3 regions of the Devosia yakushimensis genome follow, and region 2 is predicted to be linked to each of the others. Evidence: riboswitches for the same ligand, from Rfam matches in the RefSeq annotation. Region 2 holds a riboswitch; each other region holds the start of a gene.

Region 1 (4,152 bases), 2.1 Mb from region 2:
GAGGCGGTGATGCGGAAGCAATCGACCGCCCAGCGGAGATAGGCTTCCCAATCGCGCCGACGCAGGGGCAGGCCCTCTCGCAGGGCCGGCTCGTCGATCTGGATCATGCCGATGCCTGCCGCTTCCAGATCGAGCACTTCGTCGCGGATGGCGAGTGCGATCTGGCGGCAGGTCTCCGCGCGAGGCTGGTCGACGCGGACAAAACTCCATTGCAGGATGGTCACCGGGCCGGTGAGCATGCCCTTCATGGGGCGGTCGGTGAGCGAGGCGGCATAGGCCGACCAACGCACGGTCATCGGGGCAGGGCGGGACACATCGCCATAGATCACCGGCGGTTTGACGAAGCGCGAGCCATAGGACTGGACCCAGCCATTTCTGGTGAAGGCGAAGCCATCGAGCTGCTCGCCGAAATACTCGACCATATCATTTCGCTCGAACTCGCCATGGACCAGCACATCGAGGCCGATGCGTTCCTGGATGCGGATGGCCTTTTCGGTTTCGGCTTCGAGGAAGGTCTCGTAATCGGCCTCGGCAATGCGGGCTTTTTTGAAGGCGGCACGCTGCTCGCGGATGGCGGCGGTTTGCGGGAAGGAGCCGATCGTGGTGGTGGGGAAGGCCGGCAGGTTGAAACGCTGGCGCTGGGCCGTTCGCCTGGTGGGGAAGGCGTTGCCGCGGTTCAGGTCAATAGAGGTTCGGGTACGGGCCTTGACCTCGGGCTGATGGATGCGGGGCGATTGACGATGCGAGCGGATGGCGGCGGCGCTTGCGTCGAAGGCATCGCGGGCTGCGCCGCGGCCTCGCTGGATGCCCAATGTCAGCGCTGCAATTTCGGACAGCTTCTGGCGGGCGAAGGCCAGCCAGGAGCGCAATTCGTCGTCCAGCTCGGTTTCGCCATCGAGATCGACCGGGCTGTGCAGCAGCGAGCAGGAGGGGGCGATGACGAGGCGGTCGGGGCCGACGCTGTCCCAGGCCCTGGTGGCCAGGGCCAATTGGCGGTCGAGATCGGCCCGCCAGATATTGCGGCCATCGATGAGGCCGATGGAGAGCACTTTGTCGGCCGGGAGGACCTTCAGCAGCGGAACGAGCTGTTCGGGTGCCCGGACGAGGTCGACATGGAGGCCAGCGACCGGCAAGTCGACGGCCAGCGCGGTATTGTCGAGCAGGGCGCCGAAATAGGTGGTCAGCATGATGCTGGGTGCCGATGCGTGGAGCGCGTGATAGGCCTGCCGCAGGGCGGCACGCTGGGCCTCGGTGAGGTCGAGCGCCAGGATCGGCTCATCGATCTGGACCCAGCCGGCCCCTTCCGCCTTGAGGGCGGCGAGGAGTTCGGCATAGACCGGCAGGACCGCATCGAGCAGGGTCAAGGGATCGAACCCGTCCTGCTTGGCCTTGCCGAGGCTCAGCCAGGTTACGGGGCCCACCAGAACCGGCCGCGTGTCGATGCCGAGCGCCTTGGCCTCGCGATATTCGTCCAGAACCTTGCTGGTCGAGAGGCGGAAATTCTGGCCCTCATGCAGTTCGGGGACGATGTAGTGGTAATTGGTGTCGAACCACTTGGTCATCTCCATGGCCGGGGCATCGGCCGTGCCGCGTGCCATGGCAAAATAGCGAGCCAATGGGTCTTCGATCCCGGCAAAGCGCGGGGGAATTGCCCCGAGCATGGCGGTGGTATCAAGCACGTGATCGTAGAAGGAGAAGTCGTTGGAGGGGATGATGTCGATCCCGGCCTGCTGCTGGAGCTGCCAGTGGCGGGCGCGGAGTTCTGTGCCGGTGGCGAGGAGCGCGGCGGCCGTTGTCTCGCCTTTCCAATAGGCTTCGAGCGCCTTTTTGAGTTCGCGGTGGGCGCCGATGCGGGGGAAGCCGAGATTGGCTGATTTGGTCATAATGATACCGATGCAAGCGTGATGGCCCACCGGCCGCGTGTGGCGGCCATGGTCGGGCGGTTACGAAATCAGGGACGTAGCGTTGCGAGCGTCAGGAGCGACGCATTCGGAACCCTAACTGGCTTGCGGTGGTGGTCGTCTGGCTAGGCGTCATGGCAATTCCTCGACCGGTCCGCCCGACCGGCATGTTGCGAGCATTCAATCCCAAGGTAGGTCTCCTGGCTCGCGGGTCTTGCCGGATGTTCGCCTTCCCAGCCCTGGGCCAGTGGCATTCTGAACATCCGTCACCGCCTACAGTTGCGGGGGCAGCTCCGGACTTGGCGAGGCCGCACCGGATTCCCTGTTATCCCCTTGCGGAGACCATGGGCAGCATAAACATGCCGCCCTCTGCGCGTGCTGTCAACAAGGATATAAAGAAATCTTTATATGATGGTCAGCCGCCTTGCAGCAGCGTGATGACGATAGCGGCCACGATGGCGGGCACGCAGACGATGGCCATGGTCATGAGCGCGCCACGATCCTGGGCGCGCTCGGCGGGAGAAGGGTGCGACTTCCTTGTCATCACAGCACCTTGGCCAGGATAAATCCCTTGCCGCGGCTGGAGGTCTGGATGGCCACGCGCATTTCGCTGGCGGTCACGGCCTCGATTGGGTTTGCCGGCGCCGAGACATTGGCGATACGGAAGAGATAGCCATCAAAGCCATTGACCAGATACCAGCAGGGTGCATCGGCGTTCAGCCGCGGAAACTGCAGATACAGCACGGCCAGATGCCCGCGCGAGAGACGGCCCACCAGCCGCTCCGGATTGAGGGGGCCATCGTCGGTCACAATGCGCTCGGCATAGTCGGGGACCAGCCGCTCGGGCATGTCCATTGGTGCATCGAGATGGACGAAATAGCCGCGCCGCACGGCGGCCAGCACCATATTGGCCAGCTCGTCGCCGCCCTCGCCGATTTCGAAGGCAAGCACTTTCTCGGCGCGATGCGTCATGAGCAAGCTGCGATCAAGGGCGCCCATCGCCGTCAGCAAGGCCACTGCCGGCGCCATGGCCGCGCTGACCGGAGGATGCTCGGGCAGGGGGATGTCGCAATAGGAGAGGGCGCGATGATCGTTCCAGAGACTGATGCTGAGCCCGGTCTTGTGCATGTTGGTGGCAAAGCCGGCGGTCGCAAACAGATGTTCGGCCACCGAGCCGCTGTCGGGCGTATCGGTCTGTAGCGTTGCGGCGCCTTCGGCGCGGGCATTGTCGATGGTCGTTTCCAGCAGCAGCCGGCCGATGCCGCGGCCGCGTGCCGCCGGGGTCACGGCAAGCCAGCTGAGGCGGGCGAGAGCGGCGCTTGGATGGTGTCGCATGATGCAGGCACCGACGAGGATCTGGCATTCCACCGCCACCAATACGCGGAGATTGGCGGTGTCCAGCACCTGTTGCCATTGGTCGGGGTTCTCGACGGCAAAGTCCCCGCCGCGCGCCGAACCCGAAAGGGCGGAAAGGGCTTCTGCGTCGGCGCGGTTAGCCCAGCGCAGGCGGGCGAAGGTGTCATATGGCTTGAGAGAATGGGCCTGGGACATGGCTGCGTTTCCTCAGGCCAAAATAAGCGAGATGAACAAAATGGCGTAGGCGGCGGCAACCAGAACGGCCAGGCCAGCCAGTATCCAGGCCGCGCGCCCGGACATGGCGTGTGACCGTTCGCTGCTCATATGGGCGCGATAGAGTTCTGGATACCAGGGATAGCGAGACATGACGGACTCCATAGTTTGGAGCCGGCAGCATGGGCCAGGGCCGCATAAGCGCTCGATAGGGATTGTGCCGCGCCGGTATAAGGCCCGCATAAGTTTGGCGGGTATCAACGGTGGCGTCGGCGAGGGAAATGGTGGGCCCACCAGGACTCGAACCTGGAACCAGACCGTTATGAGCGGTCGGCTCTAACCATTGAGCTATAGGCCCTTGGCAGCCTCATAGCAGGGTCGGGGCTCGTGTCAAAGGGGGAGGGCATTGTCGCTGTCGCCTTCCACCAGTTCCATGGGCACGACCTTGCGGACGACGCCCAGCGGATACTGGGCAGCATAGGCGGGCATGGTGGCGAGCAGGGCCTCGGCCAGGGCGATGCCGAGATCGCGCAGCGACAGCGAGAAGCAGGTGAGCTTGGGCATGAGGTAGTGGGCGTGGGTGCTGTCGCGGCCGATAATGGCGATGTCCCGCCCGGGTGCCAGGCCCGCTTCGTGCAGGCCGCCATAAAGGCCAACGGAAAGCTTCTCGTTGATCAGCACA
Region 2 (4,152 bases):
GAGGTGCGAACCTTATCAGGCCGCGGCGGCCATGGCGCGCTCAAGGCTTTTGGTGATCGCGGCGTGGTCGAGGGGGCTTTCGCCGATGACGACGAGGGCGGTCTCGCGGGCTTCACCATCTTTCCAGGGGCGGTCGAAATAGGCGGTGACGCGAGGACCGACTGCCTGGATGGCGAGGCGCGCGGCAGCGCCCGGAACGGCGGCAAAGCCCTTGAGGCGGAGCACGTCATGCTCGCGGATGGTGGCCTCAATGGTGGCAAGCAGCTCATCCTTGCCGGTGATGGCGGGCAGGCGCAACGAGAAGCTGTCGAAATCGTCATGCTCGTGGGTCTCGCCACCATGCTCCAGCTCGTGATGGCTGGGGCGATTGGCGATATCGGCTTCCGAACCGAGGCCAAGGCCGAGCAGGGCCGCGATATCGACATGGCCGTTATGGGCGCGGATGAGGCCCGTGCCGGGGCGCATTTCGGCACGCAGATTGGCTTCGACATTGGCAAGCGTCGCGGCATCGACCAGGTCGGTCTTGTTGATGACGACCATGTCGGCGGCCGAAAGCTGATCTTCGAAAAGCTCGCCCAGGGGCGTTTCGTGATCGAGCATTTCATCGGCTTCGCGCAGGCGATTAATGGCCGCTTCATCGGCGGCGAAGCGGCCTTCGGCGAGAGCGGCGGCATCGGCCACGGTGACCACGCCATCGACGGTGACCTGGGCCTTGATCTCGGGCCAGTTGAAAGCGCGGATCAGGGGCTGGGGCAAAGCCAGGCCGGAGGTTTCGATGATGATGTGATCGAACTTTTCCGGGCGCGCCAGCAGCGCCTGCATGGTGGGGATGAATTCATCGGCCACGGTGCAGCAGATGCAGCCATTGGAGAGTTCGACCATATCTTCTTCGCGGCAGGTTTCGTCGCCGCAGCCGGCCAGGATGTCCTTGTCGACGCCCAGATCGCCAAATTCATTGATGATCAGCGCGATGCGTTTGCCCTTGGGCGCATGGGCCAGCAGGTGCCGGACAAGCGTGGTTTTACCGGCGCCGAGAAAGCCAGTGATGACGGTGGTGGGGATCTTTTCGGTCATGCGGTGGCTCCCAAAGGGGTGGTGGCGGAACGGGCGGCGAAGAGGTCGTTGAGGCGGCCGAAAATGGCGCCGAGCAGCGCCCAGAACACCGCCGAGGTGCCTAGCGTGACGGCGGCAAATTCGGTAGCGAGATGGGCAGGAACGGCACTGGGCTCATCGGGAGCGACGGGTGCGCCGATAATGTGGGGAATAACGATCAGCGCCACGGCCAGGGCAATGGCCCAGCTGGCGCGGGTCTTGGCGAGCAGCAGCAAGGCGCCGCCGGTGGCCAGGGCCGTGCCGGCCCACCAGAGCTGGCGCGGAAAAACCTCGGCGGCGGGCATGCCGGGCAGTTCGGGCGCCAGGCCATAGGCGGGGGCGAGCGAGAAGGCGATGAAGCCGGCAGCGCCCCAGAGCAGGCCATTGGCAAAGGTAATGGGGATATTGGCGAACATGGAAACCGCGCCGATGACCAGGGCAAACCCGGCAGCGGCGAGGACCGTGGCAAGGGTCGTATAGGCAGTGCGCTCGAAGCCGTCCTGCGGGGCCCATTCCTCGGGCTCGGCCTCGGTGGTGGCGGCGGCGTCATCGTGGCTGTGTTCGGCGGTGCCTTCGGCGTGGCTGTGGCCGCCTTCGCCCTCGAAGGTTTCGGCGTGGAGGATCAGCGGGGTGACGCGGAAATGCTGGATGGCGGCGGTCAATAGGCCAGCGGCCAGCGCTGCGAAAAGCGCAGCGGCGAACAGATTGCGGATCATTTTTCGGTTCTCTCTTTGACTACCACCTCAGTGGCAGGGGAAGCCCATGGCGTGGCGGGTGTCGTGGGCGCCATTGTGCAGGCGGTAATCGCCGGCAAAGCCGGTGCCCACCAGCAGGGTCAAGCCCAGCAGCAGCGCCAGGGCGCCAGCAACAAGCCGCTGGGACAGCGAGAGAGACGAGAGGCCGCTCGAAACGGCAGTATTGGTATTGGTCGTAGTATTCATGGCGGCACCCTCCGTGCGCGGAATAGATTGGGCTCTTCGCCCGGCTCATACTTGGACATTCCAAGGTGCCGGCAGGTCTCCTGGCTCGCAGTGATAGCCACTCCCCTCGCCTTCCCGGCTTTCGCCAGTGGCATGAGAGGGGAATGCACCGCTTACAGTTGCGGGGGCAGCCACGGTTTTGCGCCCTGATGGGTACGTCGCACCGTGTTCCCTTTTGATCCCCTTGCCACAACGGACGCGGGGAACCAACACGGGGACTGGTTTGCCACTAAATCGGGCCGACCGCAACGCGCTTGCTGGGAAATGGGCATCGGGGTCAAGGCGGGGATGGGCCGCCGGCGCCTAATTTGGCGGACAGCGCGGGGAGCGACTCGCGGTAGAGCTTTTGCCCAAGACATTTCGGAGGAAAAGATGAAGCCGATCAAATTCAGCCGCGAGGAAACCAAGGCCATCGTGGGCGAAATCCAGGATTATTTCCGCGAGGAGCTGGACCAGCAGATCGGCGCCATTCCGGCTGAGATGCTGATGATGTTCTTCGTCGACAAGATGGGCGCCTATTTCTACAACCGCGGGCTTTATGATGCGCAGGGCCTGATCCGGGAGCGGATCGATAGCCTGACCGACGATATTTTCGGGCTGGAGCAGCCGACCAAGCATTTGCGGTAGAGGCACGACCTCCAGAGGGTTCAAACGTGCTGTGGCGGTGATAGAAGTGCGGGCTGTTCTGTTTTCAGGAGGAAGCCTTGGGCTTCAACTTTGCCACCCTTGCTCCGATCGGGCTGCTGCTGGCGTCCAATATCTTCATGACCTTTGCCTGGTATGGGCATTTGAAATGGCCGACATCGGCGCTGTGGATGGCGGTGATGATCAGCTGGGGGATCGCGTTTTTCGAATATTGGCTGGCGGTGCCGGCCAATCGGATCGGGGAAGCGGTCTATAGCCCGTCCGAACTCAAGACCATTCAGGAAGTGATCTCGCTCTCGGTGTTCGCGGTGTTCACCGTATTCTATTTCGGCGAGAAGCTGACGCTGAACCATGGGATCGGGTTTGGAATGATCGCGCTGGGGGCGTTTTTTATTTTCAAGGGGCCGATCAAATAGGGTTCGGGCATCGGGGTACCCCCTCCTGGCCTCCCCCTGATAGGGGGAGGGATCTCTCCACTCTTGGGGTGGGAATCTAGTTCTAACCAAGGCGGTCCCTCCCCCTATCAGGGGGAGGTTAGGAGGGGGGTATCCCCCTATTTCAAGCAGTCGACCAGTGAGGTGGCAAGGCCGCGCAGCAGGGTTGGGTAGAGGTCCGCGCCTTCGGTCAGAGCGCCGCCTTCGGGGTCGAGGACGCCCGATTTTGCTGAACTGCCTTCAGTGATGGCCTTGATGATGGTGGGCTCGAAATTGGGCTCGGCAAAGACGCAGGTGGCGCCCAGTTCGGCGACCTTGGCCTTGAGTTCGCCGATGCGCGCGGCGCCGGGCATGACATCGGGCGTGACGGTGATGGAGCCGGCCAGGCTAAGCCCGAAACGGGCCTCGAAATACTGATAGGCATCGTGGAAGACGATGAAGGGCTTGTCGCGCACGGGGGCCAGATCGGCAGCGATCTCGGTTTCCAGGGCGTCGAGAGCGACGATTTCGGTGGCGGCATTGGCCTGGTAGGCGGCGGCGTTTTCGGGATCGGCCTTGGCGAGCGTGGCGGCGATCTCGGTGACCATCAGCTTGGCATTTTCCGGGTCGAGCCAGAAATGCATGTCACCGGCGTCATGTTCATGATCGTGATCGTGGCCTTCATGGTCATGGTCGTGATCTTCCCCCTCCCCTTCATGGGAATGGGGCTCGAAGGCGCCGCCTTCGCGCACCGGCAGGAGGGTAATGCCCGGCGCTTCGGCGAGCTCGACGATTTCGGCATTGGGGGCCAGGGTATCGAGGGCATCGGCCAGGAAGAGTTCCATGCCATGGCCGGTCCAGAAGACGATATCGGCAGATTCGAGCGCGCGGGCGTCAGAAGGGCGCAGGGCATAGGTATGGGGGGAAGCTGCACCCTTTACGATCAGCGTCGGCTCGCCAACGCCGGCCATGACCGCCGCGACCAGGGAATGCACCGGCTTGATCGAGGCCACGACATTGGG
Region 3 (4,152 bases), 2.8 Mb from region 2:
CCGGGCCATGCTTTCGACGGCATCCACCGTGCTGGGACCGGGCTGGCCCTGCACCGAATTGACCAGGATAAAGCGGTCATTGAGCACAGCCGGCACATTGGCAATGGCGGGCGTGGCCTTGAGAATATCGATGCGGGCCTGCCCCAGTTCCTTGTCGGGATCGGCGACCGCCTGGCCCCCGGCCGTACCGGAATAGAAGACCACGATATATTCGGGCTCGCGCTCGGCCACCTGTTCCCAGCTCACCGCGCCATAGCGATTGGCCACATCGGCAAAGATATTCTCGCCACCCGCCGCGGCCACGGCCTGTGACAGCAGCGTATTGCCCAGCACGGCATTGGGCGCGCTGTCTCCGCCATTATAGATAAAGACCGGAATGGACGGGGCATCGCCCAAGGCGATCCGGACCGCATCGAGACGGACAGAGAGAGCGTCGATCAGCACCTCGCCCCGGTCAGCCACGCCGAAAATGCCGGCCACGGAGCGGATTTCGTCAAACAGCTGCGGGAAGCCGAAGGCGCCCAGATTGCAGCCCTCCACATTGAGCCGCGTCTTCATGCCCAGATCGTGCAATTGGTCGCGGGTATGGCGGGATTCGCTGAAGCCATCGGGATAGCCGGCATAGACGAAATCGGCCTCGGCATCGATCAGCTGCTCGGTGGTGGCGACCAGCGGGGAGAGGATCGGAATACCAGCATAGGCCTGGGCATAGGCGGGACTGATGGTGAGATTGGCCATGTAGGACGTGCCGGCCATCTGCTCTTCGAGGCCAAGGGCCAGCATCAATTCGGTGGCATTGTTGGAAAGCGTCACCGCGCGCTGCGGCGCCGCGTCATAGACCGTAGAGACCCCGCAATTGTCATCGGTCAGCGGATAGAGCCCATCCTGGGCCAGGACAGGCATTGCCAGCGCCAGCGCGGCGACACCGGACAAAAAGATGGAGCGGGAAAAACCATGCAGAGTCATGAAACGGCCTCGGGTTGGAATGAAATCTCGGGAAGGGCTTGCAGCGCGGGCAGAACCTCGCGGCCGAACAGGCTCGCCATGGCCTCGGCCTCGTCGTCGGCAATCTCGCCATTGCAATTGAAGATCAGCCTGATGCTGTCGATGCCGGTGGCCTGCCGCAGGGCGGTGAGTTGCTCGAAGCAATCCTGGGGACTGCCTGAGATCATCTGCTGGTTGAGAAAGGCGTCGCGATCAATGGGCCTGATGGTCTCGAGCGGCCGGTTCTGCGCCTTGGCATAGCGAAGGCGGCGGTCATAGAGCCGGGGCAGCAGGCCATCGACGGCCTCCAGCGCAGCGGCTCTATCCGCCGCAATGGTGACATAGCGCGAAATCGAGAAATCGGCGGGATAGCGGCCGGAAACATTGCCCGTGAGGGCATCATAAACGCCCAATTGCCGGACTTCGGAGGGCTCAAGGCTCAAGAGCAAGGGCAGGCCATGGGTGACGCAGAGCGCCATGGTTTCCGGCGTCGAGCCCGCCACATAGACCGGTATCCGCTCGCCCGGCGCCAGCAGCGGTCCCACCGCATGATCCGAGGCGGGCCAGATGCCATCGGCCGGCGCCAGCGTGGCGCCATGCCAGGCTGCCTGCATCAGCGCGAAGGATTGCTCGAACAATGCGCGCGAATGCGCCGGCTCAATGCCCAGTGCCTGCAAGGTGGTGGGAAACGTGCCCCGCCCGATGCCGAAATCGAACCGGCCGCCGCTCTGGAAATGGAGCTGCGCCACCTGCTCGGCGAGCAGGAAGGGATGATAGAGCGGCAGGACCACGATGGAGGTGCCGACCCGCAGGCGTTCGGTGCGCGCAAAAATGCTCGCGGCCAGCAGGAGCGTCGAGGGATAGGGATCGGGCGGCTGCTGGAAGTGGAACTCGTTGAACCAGATACCATCATAGCCCAATCGGTCCATGCGCGCGCAAAAGCCCAGCACGGCCTGATGATCAAGCGCCTTGGCGCCGCGGGTGAACCCGGCAATATCCACTCTCATGGTTGGGTGGAGGCCGGTGTGGCCAAAGCGTTTGCTCTGGGGGTGTTTAGATGCGCGGTGTCATCCCGGCGAAGGCCGGGATCCATGCTGCGGACCATCCACCTGCCCCGGTGGTCGGGGATAGATGCGGACATGGATTCCGGCCTTCGCCGGGATGACACCGTGGGTGATGTCAGGTCCAGCACCCCTAGCGGCGCAAAATATTGAGTAAAATCAGGATGCATCGAGCCTTTGATCCTCATGCGAGGATGCAAAGACCTGTACTCCCGCCCGGTATTGTGGCGTGTTCATTCCCTGCCCCCTGCCGGGACACCTCGCCCAGCTTCATGGTCTTGCGCTTGGGCAGGTCTCCTGGCTCGCGGCTCGGATGTCTTTCGCTGCCTTCCCGGATCGGTTCGATCCAGTGGCGTGTCTGCGAAAGGCTTGCCGCTTACAGTTGCGAGGGCAGCCACGGTATTGGCCCCTGATGGGTAATCCGCACCGTGTTCCCTTTTAATCCGCGCATCATTGGCGGAACCAAAGCTGTCCTCTCAATGGCACGGCGACGAGGCGAGGGCAAGGGCGCCAAGGGGCCGGGCGGCGCAAGAGGCTTCAGTTTCCCCGATAGTCCTCGTCGGCGACCTGTTCCAGCCATTCCACCACCTTGCCATCGAGCGCTTCCTGGATGGCGATATGGCTCATGCCGGTTGTGGCGCGGGCGCCATGCCAGTGCTTTTCGCCGGGCTCGAACCAGACGACATCGCCCGGCGTAATGTCCTCGACCGGTCCGCCCTCGCGCTGCACCCAGCCCGCGCCGGCGGTGACGATCAGCGTCTGCCCGAGCGGATGGGTATGCCATGCCGTTCGCGCGCCGGGCTCGAAGGTGACCGAGGCGCCCTGGGTGCGGCCTGGCTCGGTTTGGAAGAGCGGATCGATGCGCACGGCTCCGGTAAACCAATCGGCCGGTCCTTTATTGGATGGCGTCGCGCCCGCGCGGGTAATCTTCATGACCAGGCTCCTTGGCGGCTCTCCGCCGCTGACAAAGACCTGTTATAGCGCCCGCCCGGCCCGGAGATTAGCCGCCATTTTTCGCATGCGCTTATGGACCAGGCGCATCAATCAAAGTGCCTTGGCCGGATATTCGAGCTGCATGGCCACCACATTGGCCGTGGGCCCGCCATAGCGGCCGGCGATTTCGGCCAATGTCGCATCGAGCGCTGCGGCGGGTTTGGTGAGGCCCGGTGGGGCGATGGCGGCGCCCGCCGCCCCGATGCGGTCGGGCAGGATGCGGATGCCGTCGCGGTCGGCGATTGGCTCGGCATCCGGGGCACTGGTCAGGGCGCGGGAGCGATAGGTGCGCGACCAGGCATCGGCGACCAGCGCCAGCGACACGGCATCGAAATCGGGCGTCAGCGCCAGATCGATCTCCTCGCGCTGCCAGAAGGCCAGCACATTGCCCATGACGGCGGTAACGAAGGGCCGGGTGAGGCGGAAAGCGCTGCTGTCATGGCTGGCGTCCCATTGGCCCACCCCGATTTCATCCGCCACTTGCTCAGCCCTGGCGCGGCCGGCGATCGCCTCGATCAGGGTGAGCGCCATGGGGATGGAAGCGCTGATGCCGGTGGTGCTGGCAATGCGGCCATCGACCACAAAGCGCCGGTCGGCGACGTAATGGATGCCCGGATGCTCGCCCAGCAGCTCCTTGAGGTAGAACCAGTGCGTCGTGCCGCGCCGGCCCTCGAGTAGTCCGGCAGCGGCGGCCACCTTGGCGCCGGCACAGACGCTGATGATCGTACTGCCCTTATCCGCCTGCTCGCGCAGCCAGGCCATGACGGCCGGATCATCATCCCGGCTCATGGCCGGCACGATGACATAATCGGCCCCCTGCGGATGGGCGGCGTCGAAAGCGGCAATGGTGGCGTCGGGCAGGACGCTGAGCGCCGGATAAAGGCTGACCGGCCCCTCCTCGGTGGCCAGGAGCTGCACATCGGCAATATCGGCGCGGCGCAATATGCCGGCAGGCATCAGGTAATCGGTGGTCTCGGTCGCGTCGTTGAGGCCGATAATGGCGATGACCGGCCGCTCGTTGCGGGGCGCCAGGGCCTGGAGTGTCGCGGCGGTTTCGGTAGCGGGCACCGGCATGGGAGCGGCCGTCGAGCCGGGCGGCAGATTGCCCACCCAG

What was found. A riboswitch is a leader RNA that binds a small molecule or an ion and turns the genes downstream of it on or off. The one in region 2 is predicted to bind cobalamin.
Region 1: it holds a riboswitch for cobalamin, as region 2 does, so the genes downstream of both, metE (5-methyltetrahydropteroyltriglutamate--homocysteine S-methyltransferase) here and QQL79_RS13875 (CbtB domain-containing protein) in region 2, are expected to answer to the same signal.
Region 3: it holds a riboswitch for cobalamin, as region 2 does, so the genes downstream of both, QQL79_RS00290 (LLM class flavin-dependent oxidoreductase) here and QQL79_RS13875 (CbtB domain-containing protein) in region 2, are expected to answer to the same signal.

Annotation. Positions count from the first base shown of each region.
Region 1 covers NZ_BSNG01000001.1:757,290-761,441, forward strand. The annotation lists gene metE (5-methyltetrahydropteroyltriglutamate--homocysteine S-methyltransferase) at 1-1,883, opposite strand, end outside; cobalamin riboswitch at 2,075-2,263, opposite strand; gene QQL79_RS03600 (hypothetical protein) at 2,317-2,445, opposite strand; gene QQL79_RS03605 (GNAT family N-acetyltransferase) at 2,445-3,452, opposite strand; gene QQL79_RS03610 (hypothetical protein) at 3,465-3,623, opposite strand; tRNA gene QQL79_RS03615 (tRNA-Ile) at 3,753-3,828, opposite strand; gene QQL79_RS03620 (LacI family DNA-binding transcriptional regulator) at 3,861-4,152, opposite strand, start outside.
Region 2 covers NZ_BSNG01000001.1:2,861,802-2,865,953, forward strand. The annotation lists gene cobW (cobalamin biosynthesis protein CobW) at 16-1,074, opposite strand; gene QQL79_RS13870 (CbtA family protein) at 1,071-1,808, opposite strand; gene QQL79_RS13875 (CbtB domain-containing protein) at 1,836-2,033, opposite strand; cobalamin riboswitch at 2,087-2,298, opposite strand; gene QQL79_RS13880 (DUF2164 domain-containing protein) at 2,445-2,699, shown strand; gene QQL79_RS13885 (DMT family protein) at 2,777-3,133, shown strand; gene znuA (zinc ABC transporter substrate-binding protein ZnuA) at 3,271-4,152, opposite strand, start outside.
Region 3 covers NZ_BSNG01000001.1:64,646-68,797, reverse strand. The annotation lists gene QQL79_RS00295 (ABC transporter substrate-binding protein) at 1-966, opposite strand, end outside; gene QQL79_RS00290 (LLM class flavin-dependent oxidoreductase) at 963-1,991, opposite strand; cobalamin riboswitch at 2,316-2,527, opposite strand; gene QQL79_RS00285 ((R)-mandelonitrile lyase) at 2,583-2,978, opposite strand; gene QQL79_RS00280 (DJ-1/PfpI family protein) at 3,090-4,152, opposite strand, start outside.